DNA from 2 places in the Variovorax sp. AC194 genome. Region 2 is predicted to be linked to the other one. Evidence: riboswitches for the same ligand, from Rfam matches in the RefSeq annotation. Region 2 holds a riboswitch; the other holds the start of a gene.
What was found. A riboswitch is a leader RNA that binds a small molecule or an ion and turns the genes downstream of it on or off. The one in region 2 is predicted to bind glycine.

Region 1: it holds a riboswitch for glycine, as region 2 does, so the genes downstream of both, gcvT (glycine cleavage system aminomethyltransferase GcvT) here and ACZYRS_RS29445 (D-amino acid dehydrogenase) in region 2, are expected to answer to the same signal.

Annotation. Positions count from the first base shown of each region.
Region 1 is NZ_OZ409823.1:4,541,453-4,553,287, forward strand. Features, by position in the region: gene ACZYRS_RS21645 (electron transfer flavoprotein-ubiquinone oxidoreductase) at 1-1,415, shown strand, start outside; gene ACZYRS_RS21650 (TRAP transporter substrate-binding protein) at 1,581-2,555, shown strand; gene ACZYRS_RS21655 (TRAP transporter small permease) at 2,914-3,426, shown strand; gene ACZYRS_RS21660 (TRAP transporter large permease) at 3,438-4,730, shown strand; gene ACZYRS_RS21665 (AraC family transcriptional regulator) at 4,743-5,537, opposite strand; gene ACZYRS_RS21670 (MFS transporter) at 5,630-6,832, shown strand; gene ACZYRS_RS21675 (L,D-transpeptidase Cds6 family protein) at 6,915-7,424, shown strand; gene ACZYRS_RS21680 (hypothetical protein) at 7,545-8,111, shown strand; glycine riboswitch at 8,147-8,237, shown strand; glycine riboswitch at 8,250-8,357, shown strand; gene gcvT (glycine cleavage system aminomethyltransferase GcvT) at 8,405-9,577, shown strand; gene gcvH (glycine cleavage system protein GcvH) at 9,650-10,021, shown strand; gene gcvP (aminomethyl-transferring glycine dehydrogenase) at 10,150-11,835, shown strand, end outside.
Region 2 is NZ_OZ409823.1:6,216,363-6,228,197, reverse strand. Features, by position in the region: gene ACZYRS_RS29480 (LysE family translocator) at 1-198, opposite strand, end outside; gene ACZYRS_RS29475 (aminotransferase-like domain-containing protein) at 212-1,414, opposite strand; gene ACZYRS_RS29470 (DMT family transporter) at 1,510-2,481, opposite strand; gene ACZYRS_RS29465 (LysE family translocator) at 2,537-3,136, opposite strand; gene ACZYRS_RS29460 (aminotransferase-like domain-containing protein) at 3,240-4,685, shown strand; gene ACZYRS_RS29455 (PhaM family polyhydroxyalkanoate granule multifunctional regulatory protein) at 4,777-5,535, shown strand; gene ACZYRS_RS29450 (FIST signal transduction protein) at 5,581-6,858, shown strand; gene ACZYRS_RS29445 (D-amino acid dehydrogenase) at 6,869-8,170, opposite strand; glycine riboswitch at 8,269-8,387, opposite strand; glycine riboswitch at 8,399-8,491, opposite strand; gene rfbB (dTDP-glucose 4,6-dehydratase) at 8,609-9,706, shown strand; gene rfbD (dTDP-4-dehydrorhamnose reductase) at 9,703-10,593, shown strand; gene rfbA (glucose-1-phosphate thymidylyltransferase RfbA) at 10,637-11,533, shown strand; gene rfbC (dTDP-4-dehydrorhamnose 3,5-epimerase) at 11,530-11,835, shown strand, end outside.

The DNA.
Region 1 (11,835 bases), 1.7 Mb from region 2:
CGATGGTGTTCCTCGGCGAGAAGTCGGGCCTGCGCACCCCCAACGCCTTCCTGCCGGCGTGCTTCCAGAACCACGGCAACTACATCATCAGCCTGGGCGCCTTCACCAAGTGGCTCGCGCAGCAGGCCGAGAACCTGGGCGTCGAGATCTTTCCGGGCTTCCCGGCGGCCGAAGTGCTCTACAACGAGAACGGCTCGGTGCGCGGCGTGGCCACGGGCAACATGGGCGTGGGCAAGGACGGCGAGCCGACCGAGAACTTCCAGCTCGGCATGGAGCTCCTGGGCAAGTACACGGTATTTGCCGAAGGCTCGCGCGGCCACCTGGGCCGCCAGCTGATCAGCAAGTTCCAGCTCGACGAAGGGCGCGATCCGCAGACCTACGGCCTGGGCGTGAAGGAGGTGTGGGAAATCGACCCCCAGCGCCACCAGCCCGGCTTCGTGCTGCACACGGCCGGCTGGCCGATGAAGAGCGACACCTACGGCGGCGCCTTCCTCTATCACATGGAGGACAACAAGGTCACGATGGGCTTCATCACGGGCCTGGACTACAGCAACCCGTACTTGAGCCCCTTCGAGGAAATGCAGCGCTGGAAGCTGCACCCCAACATCCGCTGGTACCTGGAAGGCGACGAGGCCAAGGGCATCAAGCAGGCCAAGCGCATCGGCTACGGCGCGCGTGCCATCACGGCCGGCGGCCTGCAGTCGCTGCCCAAGACGGTGTTCCCGGGCGGCGCGCTGGTGGGCTGCGAGGCCGGCTACCTGAACGTGAGCCGCATCAAGGGCAGCCACGCCGCCATCAAGACCGGCATGCTGTGCGCCGAAGCCGCCTTCGACGCGGTGCAGGCCGGCCGCCAGCACGACGAGCTCACCGCCTACCCGGCCGCGTTCGAGAAGAGCTGGCTGCACGCCGAGCTGAAGAAGTCGCGCAACTTCAAGGCCTGGTTCAAGAAGGGCCTGGGCGTCGCCACCCTCATGAACGGCATCGAGCAGTGGCTCCTGAAGGGCAACATCCCCTGGACCCTGCGCCGCACCAAGCCCGACCACCTGTACCTGAAGCCCGCGGCCGAGTGCAAGCCCATCGTCTATCCGAAGCCGGACGGCAAGCTCACCTTCGATCGGCTCTCCAGCGTGTTCATCAGCAACACGAACCACGAAGAGCAGCAGCCGGCGCACCTCACGCTCAAGGATGCGACGGTGCCGGTCAACATCAACCTGGCGAAGTTCGCGGGCCCCGAGAGCCGCTACTGCCCGGCCGGCGTGTACGAGTTCGTGGGCACCGAGGACGGCAAGCAGCGCCTGCAGATCAACGCGCAGAACTGCGTGCACTGCAAGACCTGCGACATCAAGGACCCGACGCAGAACATCGTGTGGGTCACGCCCGAAGGCGGCGGCGGGCCGAACTACGTGGGCATGTAAGGCGCCCCGCCTGCTTGTTCAAAAGAGCCCTCTTCGGAGGGCTTTTTCGTTTCTTGCGGGGTGTGCGTCCGTGAAACTCCCGACATGCCGAGGCCCCCGCATGCGGCATAGTCGAACGCGCCTGACGCTTTCCTGACCCCTGACAACATTCCCCCCGGAGACACCATGAAACTCGGCCACATCGCCGCCGCCTGCCTTTCGCTCGCCCTCTGCACATCCGCCCTCGCCCAACAACCGACGGTGCTGAAGATCGGCTACGCGACCTCCAAGGAGTCGCACTACGGCGTGGGCTCCACGGTGTTCTGCGACGAGGTCGAGAAGGGCACGCAAGGCCGCTTCAAGTGCCAGCACTTCGCCAACTCGGCGCTGGGCGGCGAGCGCGAGCAGATCGAGGCGATCCAGCTGGGCACGCAGGACCTGGTGAACACCTCCACCGGCCCCGTGGGCAACTTCGTGCCCGAAGTGAAGATCGTGGACATCCCCTTCCTCTTTCGCGACTACGACCATGCGCGCAAGGTGATGGACGGCCCGATCGGCCAGGACATCCTCACCAAGTTCCCGAGCAAGGGCATCATCGCGCTGGCCTGGACGGAGAACGGCTTTCGCCACATGACCAACAGCAAGCGCGACATCGTCAAGCCCAGCGATGCCGCGGGCCTGAAGATGCGCACCATGGAGAACAAGGTGCACATGGACGGCTACCGCACCTTCGGCATCCTGCCCACGCCCATGGCTTTCCCCGAGCTCTTCGGCGCGCTGCAGCAGGGCACGGTCGACGGGCAGGAGAACCCGATTCCGGTGATCCTGGCCTCCAAGTTCTCGCAGGTGCAAAAGCACCTCTCGCTCACCGGCCACGTGTATTCGCCCGCGCTGCTGCTGCTCTCGCCGAAGGTGTGGAACAAGCTGTCGGACGCGGACAAGAAGGTCTTCGTCGATGCCGCCAAGAAGGCCGCCGTGGCCCAGCGCAAGAAGGTCAACGACGACGAGAACAACGGCATCGCCCAGCTGGAGAAGGACGGCATGAAGGTCACCAAGGTCGTGGACGGCGCGGCCTTCCGCGAAGCCCTCAAGCCGGCCTATGCGGGCTACGCCAAGGAGTTCGGCGCGGACAACATCAAGAAGATCACGGACGTCCAGTAAGCCTGCGCGCCAGACCCCAACCGTTCACGCTGAGTCCATCCCACCGTTCGCGCTGAGTCCATCCCACCGTTCACGCTGAGTCCATCCCACCGTTCACGCTGAGTCCATCCCACCGTTCGCGCTGAGTCCATCCCACCGTTCACGCTGAGTCCATCCCACCGTTCACGCTGAGCCTGTCGAAGCGCCGCGCAAGGCTTCGACAAGCTCAGCCCGAACGGTTGTTTGGTTCAGCCCGAACGGTTGTTTGGTTCAGCCCGAATGGTTGTTTGGTTCAGGCCGAACGGTTGTTTGGTTCAGGCCGAACGGCTTTTTGTCCGAGCCCATGGTTCTTTTTTGAGCTCAGTTTGAGAACAACAACGTGCAAGCCTTCGAGCGCTACTTTCTCGCCGCCAACCGCTGGGCGCTGATCCTTCTGCTGGCCGCCATGTCGGTCATCATCTTCACCAACGTCGTCATGCGCTACACCACGAGCAATTCGCTCGAATGGGCCGAAGAGGTGTCGCGCCACATGATGATCTGGCTCACCTTCCTCGGGGCCGGGCCGGTGCTGCGCTACGGCGGCCACATCGCGGTGGAGAACCTGCAGGACGCGCTGCCGCGCGCGGGCGCCATCGCGGTGCGCGCCTTCGTCGCCGCGCTGCTCTTTGCCTTCTTCGGCTTCATGGTCTGGTACGGGTGGCTCTACATGCAGCGCACGATGTTCCAGCTCACGGCGGTCACGCAGATTCCGTTCGCCTACATCTACAGCGCGATGCTGTTCGGCGGCATCCTGCTGATCGTGCATTGGCTCCTGGTGGTGCGGGGCTACGTGCTGCGGCGCGAGTTCGCATCGGACGCCCACTTCGACGCCAACGCCTCGGCGTCGCTGTAAGGAGAACGACCATGGATGCCAGCATCGTTCTCATCGTCTCGGCCTGCATTTTCCTGGCCATCGGCGTGCCCGTGGCCTTTGCGCTCGGGCTCTCCACCGTCACCACGCTGATCCTTGCGGAAAACTATCCGCTCATGGTGCTGCTGAAGGAAACCTTCACCGGCATCGACAGTTTTCCGCTGATGGCCGTGCCCTTCTTCATCCTGGCGGCCGAGCTCATGAGCGGCGGCTCGCTCACCGAGGTGCTGCTGCGCTTCGCGGGCCAGTTCGTGGGCCACCGGCGCGGGGGCCTGGGCTACACCAACGTGGTGTCGCTCACCTTCTTCTCGGGCATCTCGGGCTCGGCGCTGGCCGACGCGGCGGGGCCGGGCTCGATGCTCATCAAGATGATGGACAAGGCCGGCTACGACCGCTCTTACGCGGCGGCGCTCACGGCCTCCACGGCCATCGTGGGGCCGATCATTCCGCCCTCGATCATCATGATCATCTATGCGCTGCAGGACGAGAGCGTGTCGGTGGGCACGCTGTTCGCGGCCGGCATTTTTCCGGGCATCCTCATCGCGGTGGCGATGTGCGTGGTGAACTTCCATGTCTCGAAGAAACGCAACTACAAGGGCGATGGCCAGACGCCGCCGCTGCGCGAAATTCTCGTCACGACCTGGAAGGCGATTCCCGCGATCCTGTTGCCGGTGGTCATCCTGGGCGGCATGCGCGCCGGCTGGTTCACGCCGACCGAGGCGTCGGTGGTGGCGGTGTTCTATGCGCTGGTGTGCGGCAAGTTCATCTACCGCACGCTCGAGTGGAAGATGCTGCCCGACATCCTCTCGCGCTCGGCCCTGCTCTCGGCCTCGGTGCTGATCATCATCGGCCTCTCGGCCTCGTTCGCGTGGGTGCTGACCATCGAGGGCATTCCGCAGCAGATGGCCGAATGGCTCATCAGCATGAACCTCTCGCCGTGGATGTTCCTGATCATCGTCAACGTGTTCCTCTTGCTGTTCGGCATCTTCATCGAGCCGCTGCCGGGGGTGATGGTGCTGGCGCCGATCCTTGCGCCCGTGGCGATCAAGCTGGGCGTGGACCCGGTGCACTTCGCGATGATCGTGATCTTCAACCTCACGCTCGGGATGATCACGCCGCCGGTGGGTGGGCTCTTGTTCGTGACCTGCAACGTGTCGAAGGTGCCGATGTCGGCGCTGGTGAAGGAGCTGGTGCCGTTCCTGTGGGCGCACGGCGCGGTGCTGATGATCCTGACCTTCGTGCCGGCGCTCAGTACCTGGCTGCCGCGGGCGCTCGGATTCAAGTAGCGGCGCGGCCAATCATTCCTTTTCCTTTTCTTCTTCCTGGCGAAAGTAGAGGCTGGGCGGCGCGCCCAGCGTGCGCCGGAACATCGCGGTGAACGCGCTCGGGCTCTCGTAGCCGTGCGCGAGCGCCACCTCCAGGATCGAGGCGCCCGCCGCCAGTTTCGGCAGGCTCAGCAGCAGCCGCACCTGGCGGCACCACGCGCCGAAGTTCATGCCCGTCTCGCGCTGGAAGAGGCGCGCCAGCGTGCGCGTGTTCATGTGCAGCCTCTCTGCCCAGTCGTCGAGCGTCGCATTGAGCGACGGGTCGCGCACCAGTTCCTCGCACAGCGCCGCCAGGCGCGCATGGCGCGGCATGGGCACATGCAATTGCAGCGCGGGCGCGGCCTCGATTTCGTCCAGGATGAGCTCCATCACGCGCTCGTCGCGGCTGCCCGGCGCGTAGTCCAGCGGCAGCGACACGGCCGCGACGATCAGCTGCCGCAGCAAGGCGCCCACGCGGATCACGCGGCAGGCGCTGCCCAGGTCGGCGCGCGTGCCGGGCTCGATGAAGACGGTGCGCATCCGCACCTCGCCGGCCAGCCGGATCTGGTGCGTCATGCCCGGCGGCACCCACACGCCGCGCCCGGTCGGCACGACCCAGCTGCCGGCCGCGGCGCCCACGATCATCACGCCCGAGATCGCATGGATGAGCTGGCCGCGCCGGTGCGCGTGCGGCGGAATGAAGGTGTCGCCCCCGGGGTCGGTCGCCAGCGCGGCGACGGCGCGCGGCGTGAACTCGCCTTCTTCGGGGCGCAGGTTCAGTGTGTCCATTTCTCGACGACGTTTGCGGATTTGCAGCGAGACCATCTTCGCACGGCTTCCTACGATGACCCTCCCCCTCAGGACCTCAAGGAAACCATCGAATGGACAAGCGCCGACTCGGGCTGCTCACCGGCACCCATGCCGTCAACGACCTCTACCAGGGCCTCGTGCCCGCCCTGCTGCCCTTCATGGTGCTGGAGCGCGGCTACAGCTACACGGCGGTGAGCGGGCTGATGCTGGCGGCCACCGGGCTCTCCAGCGTGGTGCAGCCGCTCTTCGGCCTGTATGCCGACCGCCATCCGCGCGGCTGGCTCGTGCCCGTGGGCTTCCTGGCCGCGGCGCTGGGCGTGGTGCTGGCGGGCCTGAGCCGGAGCTACCTGCTGACCTGGATCGCCATGACGCTGTGCGGCCTCGGCATCGCGGCCTTCCACCCGCCCGCGACCGTGGCGGCGCGCGCTGCCGGCGGCGCCTCGCAGAAGGCCATGAGCGTGTTCTCGGTGGGCGGCACCATCGGCGCCTCGTTCGCGCCGATGCTGGCGGCCGCGGTGGTCGGCGGCGGCGGGCTCGCGCGCAGCTACCTGCTGGGCGTGCCCGCGCTGGCGATGGGCGTGGTGTGGTTCATGGCCCACGCGGCTCATGCACGGCGCGGTGCGGGTGCTGCGGCCGCGGCGGCGGCGCGGCAGCGGGCCGCCGTCGATGGGCCGAAGCCCGCCAACGACTGGCGCGCATTCGGCCTGCTGGTGGCGACCGTGGTGGGCTGGTCGATCCCGTATGTCACGGTGCTCTCGATGCTGTCGCTGCGCATCACGCGCGACCTGCACGGCACGGCCTTCCAGGGCGCCGCGGCCCTCACCGGCTTCACCGCTTCGGGCGCGGTGGGCGTGCTGCTCGGCGGGTGGCTGGGCGACCGCATCGGCCGCATGGGCACCATCCGCAGCGGCTACCTGCTGGCGCTGCCGGCGCTCGCGGGCCTGGTGCTCGCGCCGACTGCCGGCTGGGCGCTGGCCTGCACCGCGCTGCTGGGCATGAGCATGTTCCTGCCCTTCGCCGCGCAGGTCACGCTCGCGCAGGACTACCTGCCGCGCAACCCGGCCACGGCCAGCGGCATCACGCTCGGGCTGGCGCTCTCGGTGGGCGGGCTGGTGTCGCCGCTGTTCGGCATGCTGTCGGACGCGCGCGGGCTGGGCGTCACGTTCGGCGTGGTGCTGTGCGTGCTGGGCGCGGCGACCGCGCTGGCCCTGCGGCTTCGCAACCGTGCGCCCGCCATCGCGCAGCGCGACGCCCAGGCGACGGCCGCGGCCTGAGCGCGTGCCGCCTGGGCCCTGTCACGGGTTCGCTGCCAGAATCGGCGCCACGCCAACAACCGATACCCGAGGGAACCGCACCATGAACCGACTCGTCGCCTGCCTGCTCACCGCAGGGCTGCTGTCCACCGCCGCACTGGCCGCGCCACCTTCGGCATCGCCACCCGCTGCGGCGGCCTCCGCGGCCGCAGCGGCGCCGGCGCCCGCTGCCGCTCCCGCTCCCGCTCCCGCAACAGCAGCAGCCCCCTCCGCCGGCATCGCCGAAGTCGAAGCCGCCGTGCGCGCCTGGGCCGCGGCCTGGTCGGCGCGCGACGTGGACCGCTACCTCGCGGCCTACGCCCCCGACTTCACGCCCGCGAAGAAGCAGGACAAGAAGCGCTGGGAGGCCGAGCGCCGCACCCGCATCGCCAACAAGTCGGCGATCAGCGTCGCGGTCGACGACCTCGTCATCAGCGTCAGCGGCCAGACCGCGAGCGCGCGCTTCAAGCAGGTCTACAGCGCCGACAAGCTCAAGAGCACCGACCGCAAGACGCTGGAGCTGCAGCGCGTGGGCGACAAGTGGCTCATCCGCAAGGAAAGCACCGGCGGCTGAAGAATCGAGCGCCAGACGGCGCAGCGGCGGTGATATCCCCTGTAAGTCAAACAGGTTCATGAAGGTGTCACCGCCTGCAACGATGCTGCAGCCATCGATCTTTCGAAAGCTGTGGCCGCCATGTTTCCCACCAAGACCGACAAGGCACGCGACGAACTCCAAGGCGGGCAACGCACGCTCAGCCAGCGCGAGCGCGCGCTGCTGCTGATGGCCGACGGCCGGCGCTCGCTGACCGACTTCAGCCCGCTGTTCGCGAGCCGCATCGAGGCGGAGCAGGCGATCCAGGCGCTGATGAGCAAGGGGTATCTGCAGGATGCGCGGCCTGCCGCTGCGGCGCCTGCAGCCCAGCCGGCACAGCCGCCCGCGGCGACAACCCCGCCCGAGCCGGTGCCCACGTCCAACCCGATCCAGCTCACCGCCACGGCCGACAACTTCGACGGCAAGCGCTCTCTCGCGACCACGCGGATGTTCCTGTTCGACATCTGCGAGCGCATGTTCGTGCGGCGCGATCCCAAGTTCGCCCTGCAGATGCGCGACGCCCTGCGCGAGGCGCGCGACCGCGAGGCGATGCTCACCATCGCCGCGCTGATGCTCAGCGAAATCGAGAAGACGGCGGGTGTCGAGCGGGCCGAATCGCTGCGCGAGCGCATCGAGCGGCTGCTGCCGCCGGCCGAAATCGTGCACTGACCCCACGCGCTCAGGGCTTGCGCGATCCACTACACTCGGCGGAGTCAGGAGAGAGCCCCGCGCGACGGGGCCGCCGAAGGCGCAGGGGATTCCCGAACGCTCAGGCAAAAGGACTGACAAGACGCCGGTGCACACCGGCGTTTCCTTGCTGGAGAGAGGCCGTTGCACCATGTGCGCCGGCCCACCGAAGGAGCAAACCCCGATCGTGGGGCGAATCTCTCAGGTAAAGCGGACAGCAGGGGTGGCCCGTGGCGTTGCAGCCATGGATTTCGACTGCCCCTTTGGAGTGCCCCGTGGCCGCTTCTTCCGCTCCCGATACCCAACTTCTCAAGACGCCGCTGTACGACCTCCACGTGGAGCTCGGCGCACGCATGGTGCCCTTCGCGGGCTACTCGATGCCCGTGCAGTACCCCGCCGGTTTGATGGCCGAGCACAGGCACACGCGCGATGCGGCCGGCCTCTTCGACATCTCGCACATGGGCCAGTTGCGCCTCGTCGGCCCCGACGCCGCAGCCGCCTTCGAGACCCTGATGCCCGTCGACGTGATCGACCTCGCCCCCGGCAAGCAGCGCTACGGCCTGCTGCTGAACGACGAGGGCGGCATCCTCGACGACCTGATGTTCTTCAACGAAGGCCACGGCTCGCTCTTCGTGATCGTGAACGGCGCCTGCAAGGTGGTGGACCTCGCGCACATCCAGCAGAAGATCGGCGCGCGCTGCGAGGTGCAACCGCTGCCCGACCACGCGCTGCTCGCGCTGCAGGGCCCGCAAGCCGCGGCCACGCTGGCGCGGCTGTCCCCCGGCATCGAGCGCTTCGTGTTCATGACGGGCGGCGCGGTGCAGATCGGCGGCATTGCGGCCTTCGTCACGCGCAGCGGCTACACGGGCGAAGACGGCTTCGAGATCTCCGTGGCCGGCAAGGACGCCGACGCCCTCGCCCGCCTGCTGCTGGCCCAGCCCGAGGTCAAGCCCATCGGCCTGGGCGCGCGCAACTCGCTGCGGCTGGAAGCCGGGCTCTGCCTCTACGGCAACGACATCGACACCACCACCACGCCGGTCGAGGCCTCGCTCAACTGGGCGATGCAGAAGGTGCGCCGCACGGGCGGCGCGCGCGAAGGCGGCTTTCCGGGCGCGGCCAAGATCCTTGCCCAACTCACAGCCGCGACCGTCGGCGCGGCCGGCCACACCGACCATGACACCCTGAAACGCAAGCGCGTCGGCCTCGTCGCGCTGGAGCGCATTCCGGTGCGCGACGGCACGCTGCTGCAATCCTTCGAAGGCCAGGACATCGGCATCGTCACCAGCGGCCTGCTCGGCCCGAGTGCCGACCGTTGTGTCGCGATGGGCTACGTGGCCACCGCGTTCTCGGAGCCCGGCACGCGCGTGCAGGCCATCGTGCGCGGCAAGCCGGTGCCGATGGAGGTCTCGACCATGCCCTTTGTGCCGACCCGCTACTACCGCGGATGACCGAGGCTGATCGCGCTTGACCGCGGCTAGGCTCTGCATCCCGATTCAATTTTTTCCACGAGGAGTTTCCCCATGAGCATCAAGTACACCAAGGACCACGAGTGGGTCTCGGCCGAAGGCGGCGCCGCCACCGTCGGCATCACCGTGCATGCGCAGGACGCGCTGGGCGACGTCGTGTTCGTCGACCTGCCCGAAGTGGGCAAGACCTTCGCGCAGGGCGAAGTGGCCGGCGTCGTCGAATCGGTGAAGGCCGCGGCCGACGTGTTCATGCCCGTCTCGGGCGAGATCACCGAAGTGAACGAAGCGCTGCGCGCCGACCCCTCGCTCGCCAACAGCGACCCGCTGGCCACCGGCTGGTTCTTCAAGGTCAAGCTGAGCGAGCCCGCGCAGCTCGATGCGCTGCTCGACGCCGCCACCTACGACAAGTTCGCAGCCGAATCCTGAAAATGCTCGCCCCTCGGCTTGCCACTTCGTGTGCTTCGCCATCCCCCATGGGGAAGGCGCGGCCCGCCTTGCGGCGGCCCGGCGGCGACCGCTGAGCCTCTCTTCTTTTTTACGCCGATATCACCGCCATGCCGATTCCCGCCCTTCCCTCTTTGCAAGAACTAGAGAACGCCGAAGAATTTCTCGCCCGCCACATCGGCATCGATGCGGCGGACGAGGCGCGCATGCTGCCGGTGATCGGCTCGGCCACGCGGGCCGAACTCATCGACGGCATCGTGCCCGCGGCCATTCGCCGCGCGAAGCCGATGCGCCTGCCGGCCCCGGTGACCGAGGCCGAGGCGCTGGCCGAATTGAAGGCGATGGCGTCGAAGAACAAGGTGTTCAAGAGCTTCATCGGCCAGGGCTACTACGGCACGCACACGCCGGGGGTCATCCTGCGCAACGTGCTGGAGAACCCCGCCTGGTACACCGCGTACACGCCCTACCAGGCCGAGATCTCGCAGGGCCGCATGGAGGCCCTGCTCAACTTCCAGACGATGGTGTGCGACCTCACGGGCATGGCCATCGCCAACGCGTCGATGCTCGACGAAGCCACGGCCGCGGCCGAGGCGATGACGCTCGCCAAGCGCAGCGTGAAAAGCAAGAGCAACGTGTTCCTCGTCTCGGGCGACTGCCATCCGCAGACCATCGAAGTCATCAGGACGCGCGCCGCGCCGCTGGGCATCGAAGTGAAGGTGAGCACCGTCTCCGAGACGCTGCCGCACCTGATGGCGAGCTGCGAATTCTTCGGCGTGCTCGCGCAGTACCCGGCCACCACCGGCCACGTGCACGACCTGCGCCCGCTCGCGGGCCACGCCCATCAATGCGACGCCGCCTTCTGCGTGGCCGCCGACCTGCTCGCGCTCACGCTGCTCGCGCCGCCCGGCGAATGGGATGCCGACATCGTCTGCGGCACCACGCAGCGCTTCGGCATGCCGCTGTGCAACGGCGGCCCGCACGCCGCGTACCTGGCCTGCCGCGATTCGTTCAAGCGCTCGCTGCCGGGGCGCCTGGTCGGCGTGAGCGTCGACACGCACGGCCAGCCCGCCTACCGCCTCGCGCTGCAGACGCGCGAGCAGCACATCCGCCGCGAGAAGGCCACCTCCAACATCTGCACCGCGCAGGTGCTGCCGGCCGTGGTGGCCAGCATGTACGCCGTGTACCACGGGCCCGACGGGCTCACGCGCATCGCGCAGCGCGTGGCGGCGCTCACCGCCATCCTCGCGCAGGGCCTGGCGCAAATGGGCCGCGAGCCGGTCAACGAATTCGCCTTCGATTCGCTCACGATCCGCACCGGCGACGACACACCGAAGATCATCGAGCGCGCGACCGCCGCCGGCGTCAACCTGCGCCAGCGGCTGCAGCAGCACCTGGGCATCTCTCTGGACGAAACCACGACGCGCGCCGATGTCGAAACGCTCTGGGCCCTGTTCGTGCCCGCCGGCACCGCGATGCCGCGCTTCGACGACCTGGCCAACACCGCGCCGCGCCTGCCCGAAGACCTGCGCCGCACGAGCGCCTTCCTCACGCACCCGGTGTTCAACACGCACAAGAGCGAGACGGCGATGCTGCGCTACATCCGCAGCCTCTCGGACAAGGACCTCGCGCTGGACCGCAGCATGATCCCGCTGGGCAGCTGCACGATGAAGCTCAACGCGACCAGCGAGATGATCCCCATCACCTGGCCCGAGTTCGCGAACATCCACCCCTTCGCGCCCGCCGAGCAGCAGCTGGGCTATGCGCAGCTCGATGCGCAGCTGCGCGCGTGGCTCTGC
Region 2 (11,835 bases):
CACCAGCGCGGTGACGCCGGTCGCCGCGAAGAGCGTGTGCACCAGGTCGGCGGCCGAGATGCCGACGGCCGCCGCGAATCCGCCGCGCGGCCCGTGCGCCACGCCGTGCGAGAGCACGAAGGCCATGTTCGGCCCGGGCGAGAGGAACAGCGCCAGCACGGCGAGCAGGAAGAGCGAGAGCGTCGCGATGCCGATCATCGTCCCCGCTCCCTCACACCGGTGCGGGCGCGAGCTTGTGCTCGCCCAGCAGCGCCAGCTCTTCGCGCAGCGTGAGCGCAAGCGCTGCGATGGCGGTGTCGATCTCTTCGACGCTGGCCGTCACGAACGACAGGCGCAGCGTGCGCGGATCGCCCAGGCCCGCGTAGAACGGCGCGCCGGGCACGAAGGCCACGTTGCGCTCCACCGCCTTGGGCAGCAGCTTGACCGTATCGACGCCCTCGGGCAGCCGCGCCCACAGGAACATGCCGCCCTTGGGCGCGTTGAACTTCACGTCCAGGCCGGCCATCTCGCGGGTGAGCGCGGCGATCATCGCGTCGCGCTGGCGCTTGTAGAGCGCGCGGATGGTGGGCACGTGGCGGTCGAGGAAGCCGTCCTTCATCACGGCCGACACCATGCGCTGCGTGAAGATCGGCGTGTGCAGGTCCACCGCCTGCTTGGCCTGCAGGAGCTTGGGGTAGATGGCCTTCGGCGCCACCAGGAAGCCCAGGCGCAGGCCGGGCGCCAGCACCTTGGAGAACGAGCCCAGGTAGATGCAGCCCTCGGGGTTGCGCGCGGTCAGCGGCAGCGGCGGGGCTTCGTCGAACCAGAGCTCGCCGTAGGGGTTGTCCTCGACGATCGGCACGCCCGCCTCGGCGGCAGCGGCCGAGACGGCGGCGCGGCGCGCCTCGGTCATGGTGCGGCCCGTGGGGTTCTGGAAGTTGGGCAAGAGGTAGACGAAGCGCGCGTCCTTCGCTTTCTCGACCAGGTCCGCGACGATCACGCCGTCTTCATCGCTCGCCACGCTGACCGGGTTCGGCTCCATCGGGCCGAAGGCCTGCAGCGCGCCGAGGTAGGTGGGCGTCTCGACCAGCACCTTGCTGCCCGGATCGATCAGCACCTTGGCCACGAGGTCCAGGCCCTGCTGCGAGCCGGTGGTGATGAGTACCTGCGCGGGGTCGACGTTCCACGGCAGCATGTCGGCCACGGCCTGGCGCAGCGGCGCGTAGCCTTCGCTCGCGGCGTACTGCAGCGCGGCCTGGCCGTCGTTGTGCAGCACCTCGGCGCAGGCGTCGGCGAAGGCCTGGATCGGGAAGGTCTTGGGCGAGGGCAGGCCACCGGCCAGGCTGATGATGCCGGGGCGTTCGGTGACCTTGAGGATTTCACGCAGCACCGACGGGTTCATCTTGGCGGCGCGGGCGGCGAGTTTCCAGTTCATGGCGTTCTTCTTTCAGGCGGGTGAGGTGAGATTCGATGGCAGGTCGCCAAGGGATGCAACAGGGATTTTGTTGCAGCCGGCGTGATGGGGTGCGGTCATCGGCTTCTTCCGGCCGCGACGCCATTGCCCGCAGGCAGCGGCGCAGCGGCGGGCGCCGCCTGCGGTTGCGACAGCTTCTTGCCGATCACCACCGTGGCCACCACCGCGATCGCGAAGCCCAGCGTCACCACGTCCAGCGGCTCGCCCAGGATCGGGATCGACGCGAGGATCGACAAAAAGGGCTGCAGCAACTGCGTCTGGCTCACGCGCAGCGCGCCGCCGAGGGCGAGACCCCGGTACCAGGCGAAGAAGCCGATCCACATCGAGAACATGCCCACGTACACGAAGCCCAGCCACGATGCCGTGGCGATGGGCTGCGTCGGCCACAGCGCCAGCGTGGCCGGCAGCGTGAAGGGCAGCGCCATCACGCAGACCCAGCAGATCACGCGCTCGGCGCCCAGCGAGGGCGTGACCTGCGCGCCGTAGATGTAGCCGAAGGAGGCCGCGATGACCGCGCCCACCAGCAGCAGGTCGGCCCATTCGAAACCGAAGCCGTGGCCCGCCTGATTCGCGCGCAGCACCGAGAACGCCACCACCAGCAGGCTCCCCGCGACCGCGCAGAGCCAGAAGCCCAGCCGCGCGCGCTGGTGCAGCACCCAGGCCGCGACCGCGGCCGTCACCAGCGGCAGCAGCGCCGTCACCACGGCCGCATGGCTGGCGGTGACCACGCGCAGCGCGTAGGCCAGCAGCAGCGGATAGCCGACGCAGTTGCCCAGCACCGCCATGCCCAGCGGCCGCCACTGGTGCGGCGCGGGCCGGGGCGAGCGCGTGACCAGGAGGAAGACCGCCGACAGCACGCCGGCCAGCGCCGCGCGCCCGAGCGTGACGAACCAGGGAGAGAGCTGCGGCGCGGCCTGCGTGCCGGTGGCCAGCCGCGTCATCGGCAGCGTCACCGCGAAGAGCGCCACACCGATCACGCCGAGCCACATGCCCAGCGTTTCGTCCTTGATGTCGAGGCGGCGGCTCATTGCGCAGCCTCCGCGCTGCGCGCTGCGGCATTCGCGTGGGGAGCGGCCCGGCGGCTCATACGCTCACCATCCACCAAGCCGTGAGCACGAGCACGAGGCCCATCGCGCGGTTGAACCACAGGAGGCGCTTGCCCTTGGCGAGCCAGTCGCGCAGCAGCGCGCCGACCAGCGCATAGGCGAAGTTGCTGACGAAGGCATAGAACAGCATCACCGGCGCGACGATGGCGAAGCGCGAGAGCGCGTCGGGCTGGCCGGCGATCCATCCGGCCACCAGCGTGAGCGCGAGAAGCCACGCCTTGATGTTGACGAACTGCAGCATCACGCCCTGGCCGAAGCCGACGGTGAGTTTTGCGCTGTCGGCACGGCCCAGCGTGCCGCTGCCGCTGAGCTTGTACGCGAGCCACAGCAGGTAGGCGATGCCCAGTCCCTTGATCGCCAGGCGCAGCGGCGGCACCGCCACCACCAGCGCGCCCAGGCCCGCCGCGCAGATCGCCAGCAGCAGCGTCCAGCCGATCGGCACCGCGACCACGAAGCGCATCGCGCGCGGCAGGCCGCCGTTGGCCGCCAGGGCGGTGGAGAGCGTGGTGTTGGGGCCGGGCGAAAAACTCATCGCCGTGGCCAACACCAGCAGCGCGGTGAATTCTTGCCAGTTCATGACACACACTCTAAACTTGAGACCATTACAGTTCCAGTACAGATGGCCGGACAAACAAGGCATCTGTATTGGTGACCCCATCGACACAGCACCTCGACACAGCATGCTGACACGAACCTCCACCCAGTCGTTGACCGGCCAGCTCGCAGACCGCCTGGCCGAGCGCATCCGCACCCGGCTGCTGCCGCCTGGCGCCCGGCTGCCCTCGGTGCGCGAATGCGCGCGGCAGCAGGGCGTGAGCCCGTACACGGTGGTCGCGGCCTACGACCAGTTGCTCGCGCAGGGGCTCGTCGAAGCCCGCCGGCAACGCGGCTTCTACGTGCGCGATTCGGCGCAGGGCCAGGACGGCCGTCCGGGCAAACCCGCCGACGCCGTCGGCGTGGGCGACATGCCCGCGGCCATGGCCGTGCAGATGATGGCCTCGCGCGTGCCGGCCGATGCGAGTTCGCTGATCCGCAGCATGTTCCACCGCCCGAGCGACAAGCCGCAGCCGGGCATGGGCGTGTTTCCGCCGGACTGGATGTCGTCCACCTTCATGCCCACGGCCGTGCGGCGCATGACCAGTACAGCCGTGCTGCAGGAGCTGTCGCTGCAATACGGCGAGCCCGCCGGCGACATGAGCCTGCGCCGCAGCCTCTCGCAGAAGCTGGTGGGCATCAACGTGCCGGCCGCGCCCGACCAGATCATCACCACCATCGGCGCCACGCATGCGCTGGACATCGTGAGCCGCACGCTGCTGCGCCCGGGCGATCCGGTGATGGTCGAGGAGCCGGGCTGGGCGCTCGAATTCGCGCGGCTGGAGGCGCTGGGCATGCGCATCCTGCCCGTGCCGCGGCGCGCCGACGGGCCCGACCTCGACGTGATGGCGCAGTACTGCGCGCTGCACAAGCCCAAGCTCTTCGTGAGCGTGAGCGTGCTCCACAACCCGACCGGCTACAGCCTCACGCCCGGGAGCGCGCACCGGGTGCTCAAGCTGGCGAACGAGCACGACTTCCACATCGTCGAGGACGACACCTACAGCCACCTCGCGCCCGAGCACGCCACGCGCCTGTGCGCGCTGGACGGCCTGCAGCGCACCGTCTACGTGAGCGGCTTCGCCAAGATCATCGCGCCCAACTGGCGCATCGGCTTCCTGGCCGCGCCGCCCGCGCTGAAGGACCGGCTGCTGGAGACCAAGCTGCTGGCCACGCTCACCTCGCCCACGCTCTTCGAGCGGGCGTTGTCGTGGTGCATCGACCAGGGCCAGCTGCGCCGGCATTCGGAGCGCGTGCGCATTCGCCTGGAGGGCGCGCGCGGGCGGTCGGTGAAGCTTGCGATGTCGCACGGCTGCACCTTCGCCTCGGAGCCGGCGGGGCTTTTCGGCTGGGTCGACACGGGCGTGGACACCGACGCGCTCACCCAGCGCATGCTCGACCAGGGCTACCTGCTCGCGCCGGGTTCGCTCTTCCACGCGCGCCGGCCACCGAGCACCATGATGCGGATCAACTTCGCAACCTCGCAGGACGCCACTTTCTGGAAGGTCTTCAGCAAGGTTCGAAGCGAGCTCTGACGGCGGGTAAAAGGCGGCGCCTGGCGGGCCAAAGCCCAGGGGCTTGGAGTAAGCTGGCAGCACAAGAAAACCCAGCCTGGAGACCTCCCGCATGACCAACGCCAGCCAACCCTTCAACTTCAGCCAGTTCGTCCCCGGATTCGACTTCCTGAAGAACCTGGCCGGGGGCGCCGCGGCGGGCGCCGGCGCGGCATCGGCGGTGCCGGGCATCCCGAGCCTGGCGAGCTGGGTGGCGCCCACGCTGAGCGTGGAAGAAGTCGACAAGCGCATCCAGGAACTCAAGACCGTGCAGTATTGGCTCGAGCAGAACGGCCATGCGCTCAAGGCCACGATCCAGGCGCTCGAGGTGCAGAAGATGACGCTCTCGACCCTGCGCGGCATGAACGTGCGGATGGAAGACCTGGCCAGCGCGTTCACCAAGCAGGCGGCAGCCGCCGCTCCGGCGCCCGCGCCCTTCGCAGCCGCCGCCCCCGAACCCGAACCGGTCGAGGAAGAAGACGAGGCCGAGATCGAGGAAGAAGAAGCACCGGCACCGAAGAAAAAGCCGCGCAGCAAGGCTGCCGCCGCCGATGGCGCCGGCGTGGTCGATCCGATGCAATGGTGGGGCTCGCTGACCGAGCAGTTCCAGCAGATCGCCAGTTCGGCGCTGCAGGACGCCGCCCAGCTCAAGGTCCCCGCCATGGCCCAGCCGCTGGCCGATGCGGTCGGCAAGGCGATGGGCAAGACGGCCGCCGCCAAGAAGCCCGCAGCCAAAACCGCGGCAAGAACCTCGGCCAAGAAGGCGGCAACGCCCGCCGCAAAGAAAAAGACGTCGGCCGCCGCCCGCAAGCGAACCACCGGCCGCCGCTGACGTCACACACATTCCACTTTTGAAGAGAACGGGTTGGCACGCATCATGAAGTTGTTTCCCACGGGTCATGCCACCCATCCGCAATGGCGCATGGCGGCCGGCCTCGTGCTGGCCCAGTTGCGCGCGCAAATGGCCTTGCCCGACTACGCGTCGTCGCCCACGCTCGGGCTCCTCTACATCACCGACCACTACGCGGCCGAGGCGCAGGAGATCCTGGATCACCTCGGCGCCGAGCTGCCCGAGGTGACCGACTGGTCGGGCACCGTGGGCATCGGCGTCTCGGCCAACAACGCCGAGTACTTCGACGAGCCCGGCATGAGCCTCATGCTCTGCGCGCTGCCCAGCGACCAGTACCGCGTGTTCTCGGGCGTGGCGCCGCTGGGCAATTCGGAGATGAGCGGGTTCGAGGCGCACACCGCGCTCGTGCACGCCGACCCCGCGACGCCCGATCTCACCGAGCTGATCGGCGAGATGGCCGGCCGCGTCGACACCGGCTACCTCTTCGGCGGCCTCTCGTCGGGCCGCGGCGGCGCGCTGCAGTTCGCGGTCGGCGGCAACGGCAACATCCGCGGGCACGGCGCTGCGGGCGGCGTGTTCTCGGGGGGCCTGTCGGGCGTGGTGTTCGGCGAGGGCGTGCGGCTGGTGTCGCGCGTCACGCAGGGCTGCCAGCCGCTGCGCTCGGGCGTGCGCGAGCGCGAGATCACCGAGGCCGACGGCAACCTCTTGCTCAAGCTGGACGGCGAGCCCGCGCTGGACGTGCTGCTGGCCGACCTGCAGGTGTCGCTCGAACGCCCGCAGGAGGCCATCGACGCGGTGCGCAACACGCTGGTCGGCCTGGCCGACGCGGGCAGCGACGGCGTGCGCCGCACCGGTGACCTGGGCGCCGACGTGCTGGTGCGCCACATCATCGGCCTGGACCCGACGCGCCGCGGCATCGCGATCGCCGACACGGCCGAGGCCGGCATGCGGCTGACCTTCTGCCGCCGCAACGCGCAGGCTGCGCGCGCGGACCTGATGCGCATCTGCGCGGAGATCCGCGAAGAGCTGGAGCCCGAAGAGCAGACGCTGGCCACCGCCCGCGCCGTCGCCGCCGGCGAAGCCGAAGCAGCGCCGCACCCGGCGCGCCGCATCGCGGGCGCGGTGTACGTGAGCTGCTCGGGCCGTGGCGGCCCGCACTTCGGCGCACCGGGCGCCGAGCTGCAGATCGTGCGCCACGCGCTGGGCGATGTGCCGCTGGTCGGCTTCTTCGCCGCGGGCGAAATCGCCCGGCACCACCTGTATGGCTACACCGGTGTGTTGACGGTGTTCACCAGCAAGGATTGACGGGCCGCGGTCAGGCCGGCTGCAGCACGCGCGGCTGCGGCGCCGGCATGCCGGTGAACGCAAAGTCCACCTCCGGCACGAGCCCGCTCACGATCCGCGCGATCGACTTGCCCGAGCCGCACGCGTGCGTCCAGCCGAGCGTGCCGTGGCCGGTGTTCAGGTACAGGTTCGGCAGCTTGGTCTTGCCGATCATCGGCACGTTGCTCGGGGTCGCGGGGCGAAGGCCCGTCCAGAACTGGGCTTGCGTGGTGTCGCCGGCGCCGGGGAAGAGCTCCTCGACGCGGCGCACGATGGCTTCGCAGCGCACGCGGTTCAGGTCGCGGTCGTAGCCGTTGAGTTCGGCCGTGCCGGCGATGCGGAGGCGGTCACCCGACTCCGATGTGTAGCGCGAGAACACGAGCTTGAATTCGTCATCGGTCAGCGAGACCTGGTGCGCCTTCGACGCGTCCTTCACGGGCAGCGTCACCGAATAGCCCTTGGCCGGATAGATCGGCAGGCGGATGCCCAGCGGCGCCGCGTACAGCGGGCTGAGCGATCCCATCGCCAGCACGAAGGCATCGCCGCGGATGCGCTGAAAGCGCCCTTCGCTGTCGGTCGCCTCGACGTGGTCGATGCTGCCGCCGGCTTCGCGCAGCGCGGTCACCGTGTGGCTCATGAGGAACTTCACGCCGGCCGCGGCCGCGAGGCCGACCAGCTCGCGCGCGAAGCGGTTGGCGTCGCCGGATTCGTCTTCGGCCGTGTAGGTGGCGCCGGCCAGCTGGGGGCGGATGTGGGCGAGCGCGGGCTCGATCTTCACGGCCTCGTCGGCCGAGATCACCAGCCGTTCGCAGCCGAGAGCGCGCATCTGCTCGGCCGGCTTGAGCGCGCCGTCGAACTCCTTTTGCGTCGTATAGAAATGCAGGATGCCCTGCGTGCGCTGGTCGTAACTCAGGCCCGTGTCGCGGCGCAGTTGCTGCAGCGTGTCGCGGCTGTAGGTGCCCAGGCGCACGATCTGTTCGATGTTGTGCCTGGTGCGCGCCGGCGTGCATTCGCGCAAAAACTGCAGGCCCCAGAGCCACTGGCGCATGTCGGCGCGGATGCGAAAGAGCAGCGGGGCGTCTTCCTTGCCGAGCCACTGCAGCACCTTGAGCGGCGCGCTGGGGTTGGCCCAGGGCTCGGCGTGGCTGACTGATATTTGCCCGCCATTGGCGAAGCTGGTTTCGGCGGCCGGGGTGGCCTGCCGGTCGATCACGGTCACTTCGTGGCCGAGTTGCTGGAGGTAATAAGCCGAAGTCACGCCGAGCAGGCCGGCGCCAAGAACGATCACGCGCATTGCAGGTACCTTTGAGGTGCAGCGCTTGAATGGCGGGCAAGATGCTGTTGGGTGCTATTGGTTCAATAGCAAGCAACCGGACGTCCGCCGTCCAAGTTGCCGCTCCCCCTGTCCTCGGTACCTGAGAGATTCACCTCTGTTGCACCTTGCAACGGGTTTGCTCCTTCGGTGCATCGCGACACCTTTGCGGGTGCGATGGCTCTCCAGACGGCGTTCGATGTGATGCAGTACTGACCCCCTGTTCGGGCCGACCTGAGCGTTTATGGGAGTTTGCGCCTTCGGTAGGGCCACCGGGGTGGCCCGCTCTCCTGCAGTGGGGCGATTGTAGGTGGGGCTTTCGAGGGCACCAAGCCTGGATTTCGGCCCTGCGGGCCAGTGGGATAATCTTCTATTCACATTCGCCGAGGGCGATCGTTCAGACAAACAACAGGGAATCCCATGATCCTGGTAACCGGCGGCGCCGGCTTCATTGGCGCCAACTTCGTGCTCGACTGGATTGCGCAAGGCAACGAGCCGGTCGTGAACCTCGACAAACTGACCTACGCGGGCAACCTGGAGACGCTCGCGTCGCTCAAGGACAACCCCAGCCACATCTTCGTGCAGGGCGACATCGGCGACAGCGCACTGCTCGATCGCCTGCTGGCCGAACACAAGCCGCGCGCCGTCGTGAACTTCGCGGCCGAATCGCATGTCGACCGCTCGATCCACGGCCCTGAAGACTTCGTGCAGACCAACGTGCTCGGCACCTTCCGCCTGCTCGAATCGGTGCGCGGTTACTGGAGCGCGCTGCCGGCCGACCAGAAGGCCGCCTTCCGCTTCCTGCATGTGTCGACCGACGAGGTCTACGGCTCGCTCTCCAAGACCGACCCGGCCTTCACCGAAGAGAACAAGTACGAGCCCAACAGCCCGTACTCGGCCAGCAAGGCCGCCAGCGACCACCTCGTGCGCGCCTGGCACCACACCTACGGCCTGCCAGTGGTCACCACCAACTGCTCGAACAACTACGGGCCGTTCCATTTCCCCGAGAAACTCATCCCGTTGATGATCGTCAACGCGCTCGCAGGCAAGCCGCTGCCCGTGTACGGCGACGGCATGCAGGTGCGCGACTGGCTCTATGTGAAGGACCACTGCAGCGCCATCCGCCGCGTGCTCGAAGCGGGCAGGCTCGGCGAGACCTACAACGTGGGTGGCTGGAACGAGAAGCCCAACATCGAGATCGTCAACACCGTCTGCGCGCTCCTCGACGAGCTGAGCCCCAAGGCCGACGGCAAGCCGTACAAGGAACAGATCACCTACGTCACCGACCGCCCCGGCCACGACCGCCGCTACGCCATCGACGCGCGCAAGCTCGAGCGCGAACTCGGCTGGAAGCCCGCAGAGACCTTCGACAGCGGCATCCGCAAGACCGTCGAGTGGTACCTCGCGAACGGCGAGTGGGTGCGCAACGTGCAAAGCGGCGCGTACCGCGAGTGGGTCGAAAAGCAATACGACGCCGCACCGGCCGGAACTGCCGGATCTGCGAAAGCCACCGCATGAAGCTGCTGCTGCTGGGCAAGGGCGGACAGGTCGGCTGGGAACTGCAGCGCAGCCTCGCGCCCCTGGGTGAACTGGTCGCGCTCGATTTCGACAGCACCGACTTCCACGCCGACTTCAGCCGCCCCGAGCAGCTGGCCGAAACGGTGCTGAAGGTGCACCCGGACGTCATCGTCAATGCCGCCGCGCACACCGCGGTCGACAAGGCCGAGAGCGAGCCCGACTTTGCCCGCAAGCTCAACGCCACCTCGCCCGGCGTGGTGGCCGAAGCGGCGCAGCAGATCGGCGCGCTGATGGTCCATTACTCGACCGACTACGTCTTCGATGGCAGCGGCAGCGAGCCCTGGAAAGAAGACGATGCCACGGGCCCGCTCAGCGTCTACGGCAGCACCAAGCTCGAAGGCGAGCAGCTGGTGGCGCAGCACTGCGCCAAGCACCTGATCTTTCGCACCAGCTGGGTCTACGCCGCGCGCGGCGGCAACTTCGCCAAGACCATGCTGCGCATCGCCAAGGAGCGCGACAAGCTCACCGTCATCGACGACCAGTTCGGCGCGCCCACCGGCGCGGAACTGCTGGCCGACATCACCGCGCACGCCATTCGCGCGACGCTGCAGGACCCGGCGAAGGCCGGGCTCTATCACGCGGTGGCCGGTGGCGTGACCACGTGGCACGGCTATGCGCGCTTCGTGATCGAGCAGGCCAAGGCCGCGGGCGTCGAACTCAAGGCCGGCCCCGAAGCGGTCGAGCCCGTGCCCACCACCGCATTCCCGACGCCCGCGACGCGCCCGCACAACTCGCGACTGGACACCAGCAAGCTGCAATCGACCTTCGGCCTCGTGCTGCCCGAATGGCAGTCCGGCGTCGCCCGCATGTTGCGCGAGACCTTCTGAGCGCAGCGCAAGACCCGAGCAAGACAAGAGACACGAACATCCCATGACCAAGACGACGCAACGCAAGGGCATCATCCTCGCCGGCGGCTCGGGCACCCGCCTGCACCCCGCGACGCTCGCCATGAGCAAGCAGCTGCTGCCGGTGTACGACAAGCCGATGATCTATTACCCGCTGAGCACGCTGATGCTGGGCGGCATGCGCGACATCCTGATCATCAGCACGCCGCAGGACACGCCGCGCTTCCAGCAACTGCTGGGCGATGGCAGCCAGTGGGGCATCAACCTGCAGTACGCAGTGCAGCCGAGCCCGGACGGGCTGGCGCAGGCGTTCATCATCGGGGACAAGTTCGTGGGGAATGACCCGAGCGCGTTGGTGCTGGGGGACAACATTTTTTATGGGCATGACCTTGCCCATCTGCTGGCCGATGCGGATGCCAAGACGTCGGGCGCGACGGTGTTCGCGTACCACGTGCAGGACCCGGAGCGCTATGGCGTGGTGGCGTTCGATGCCAAGGGCAAGGCCAGCAGCATCGAAGAAAAGCCATTGAAGCCGAAGAGCAACTACGCGGTGACTGGGCTTTACTTCTACGACAACCAGGTCGTCGATATCGCCAAGGCCGTGAAGCCGAGTCCGCGCGGCGAACTTGAAATCACGGCGGTCAACCAGGCGTACCTGGATCTCGACCAGTTGAACGTGCAGATCATGCAGCGCGGCTATGCATGGCTCGATACCGGCACGCACGACAGCCTGCTGGAAGCAGGGCAATTCATCGCCACGCTGGAGCATCGGCAGGGTCTGAAGATCGCGTGTCCCGAAGAGATCGCTTGGCGCAATGGCTTCATCACGACCGAGCAGCTCACCAAGCTCGCCGCACCGCTGGAGAAGAGCGGCTACGGCAAGTACCTCAAGCACCTGCTGAACGACGAGGTGCGCTCATGAAAGCCACGCCTACTGCGATCCCTGAGGTGATCGTGATCGAGCCGAAGGTGTTCGGCGATGCACGGGGCTTCTTCTTCGAGAGTTTCAACCAGAAGGCCTTCGACGAGGCCGTCGGCAAGCACGTTGACTTCGTGCAGGACAACCATTCGCGCTCAGTCAAAGGCGTGCTGCGCGGGCTGCACTACCAGATCCAGCAACCACAAGGCAAGCTCGTGCGGGTGGTGCGCGGTGCGGTGTTCGACGTGGCCGTCGACATCCGCAAGTCGTCGCCGACCTTCGGCCAATGGGTGGGTGTCGAGCTG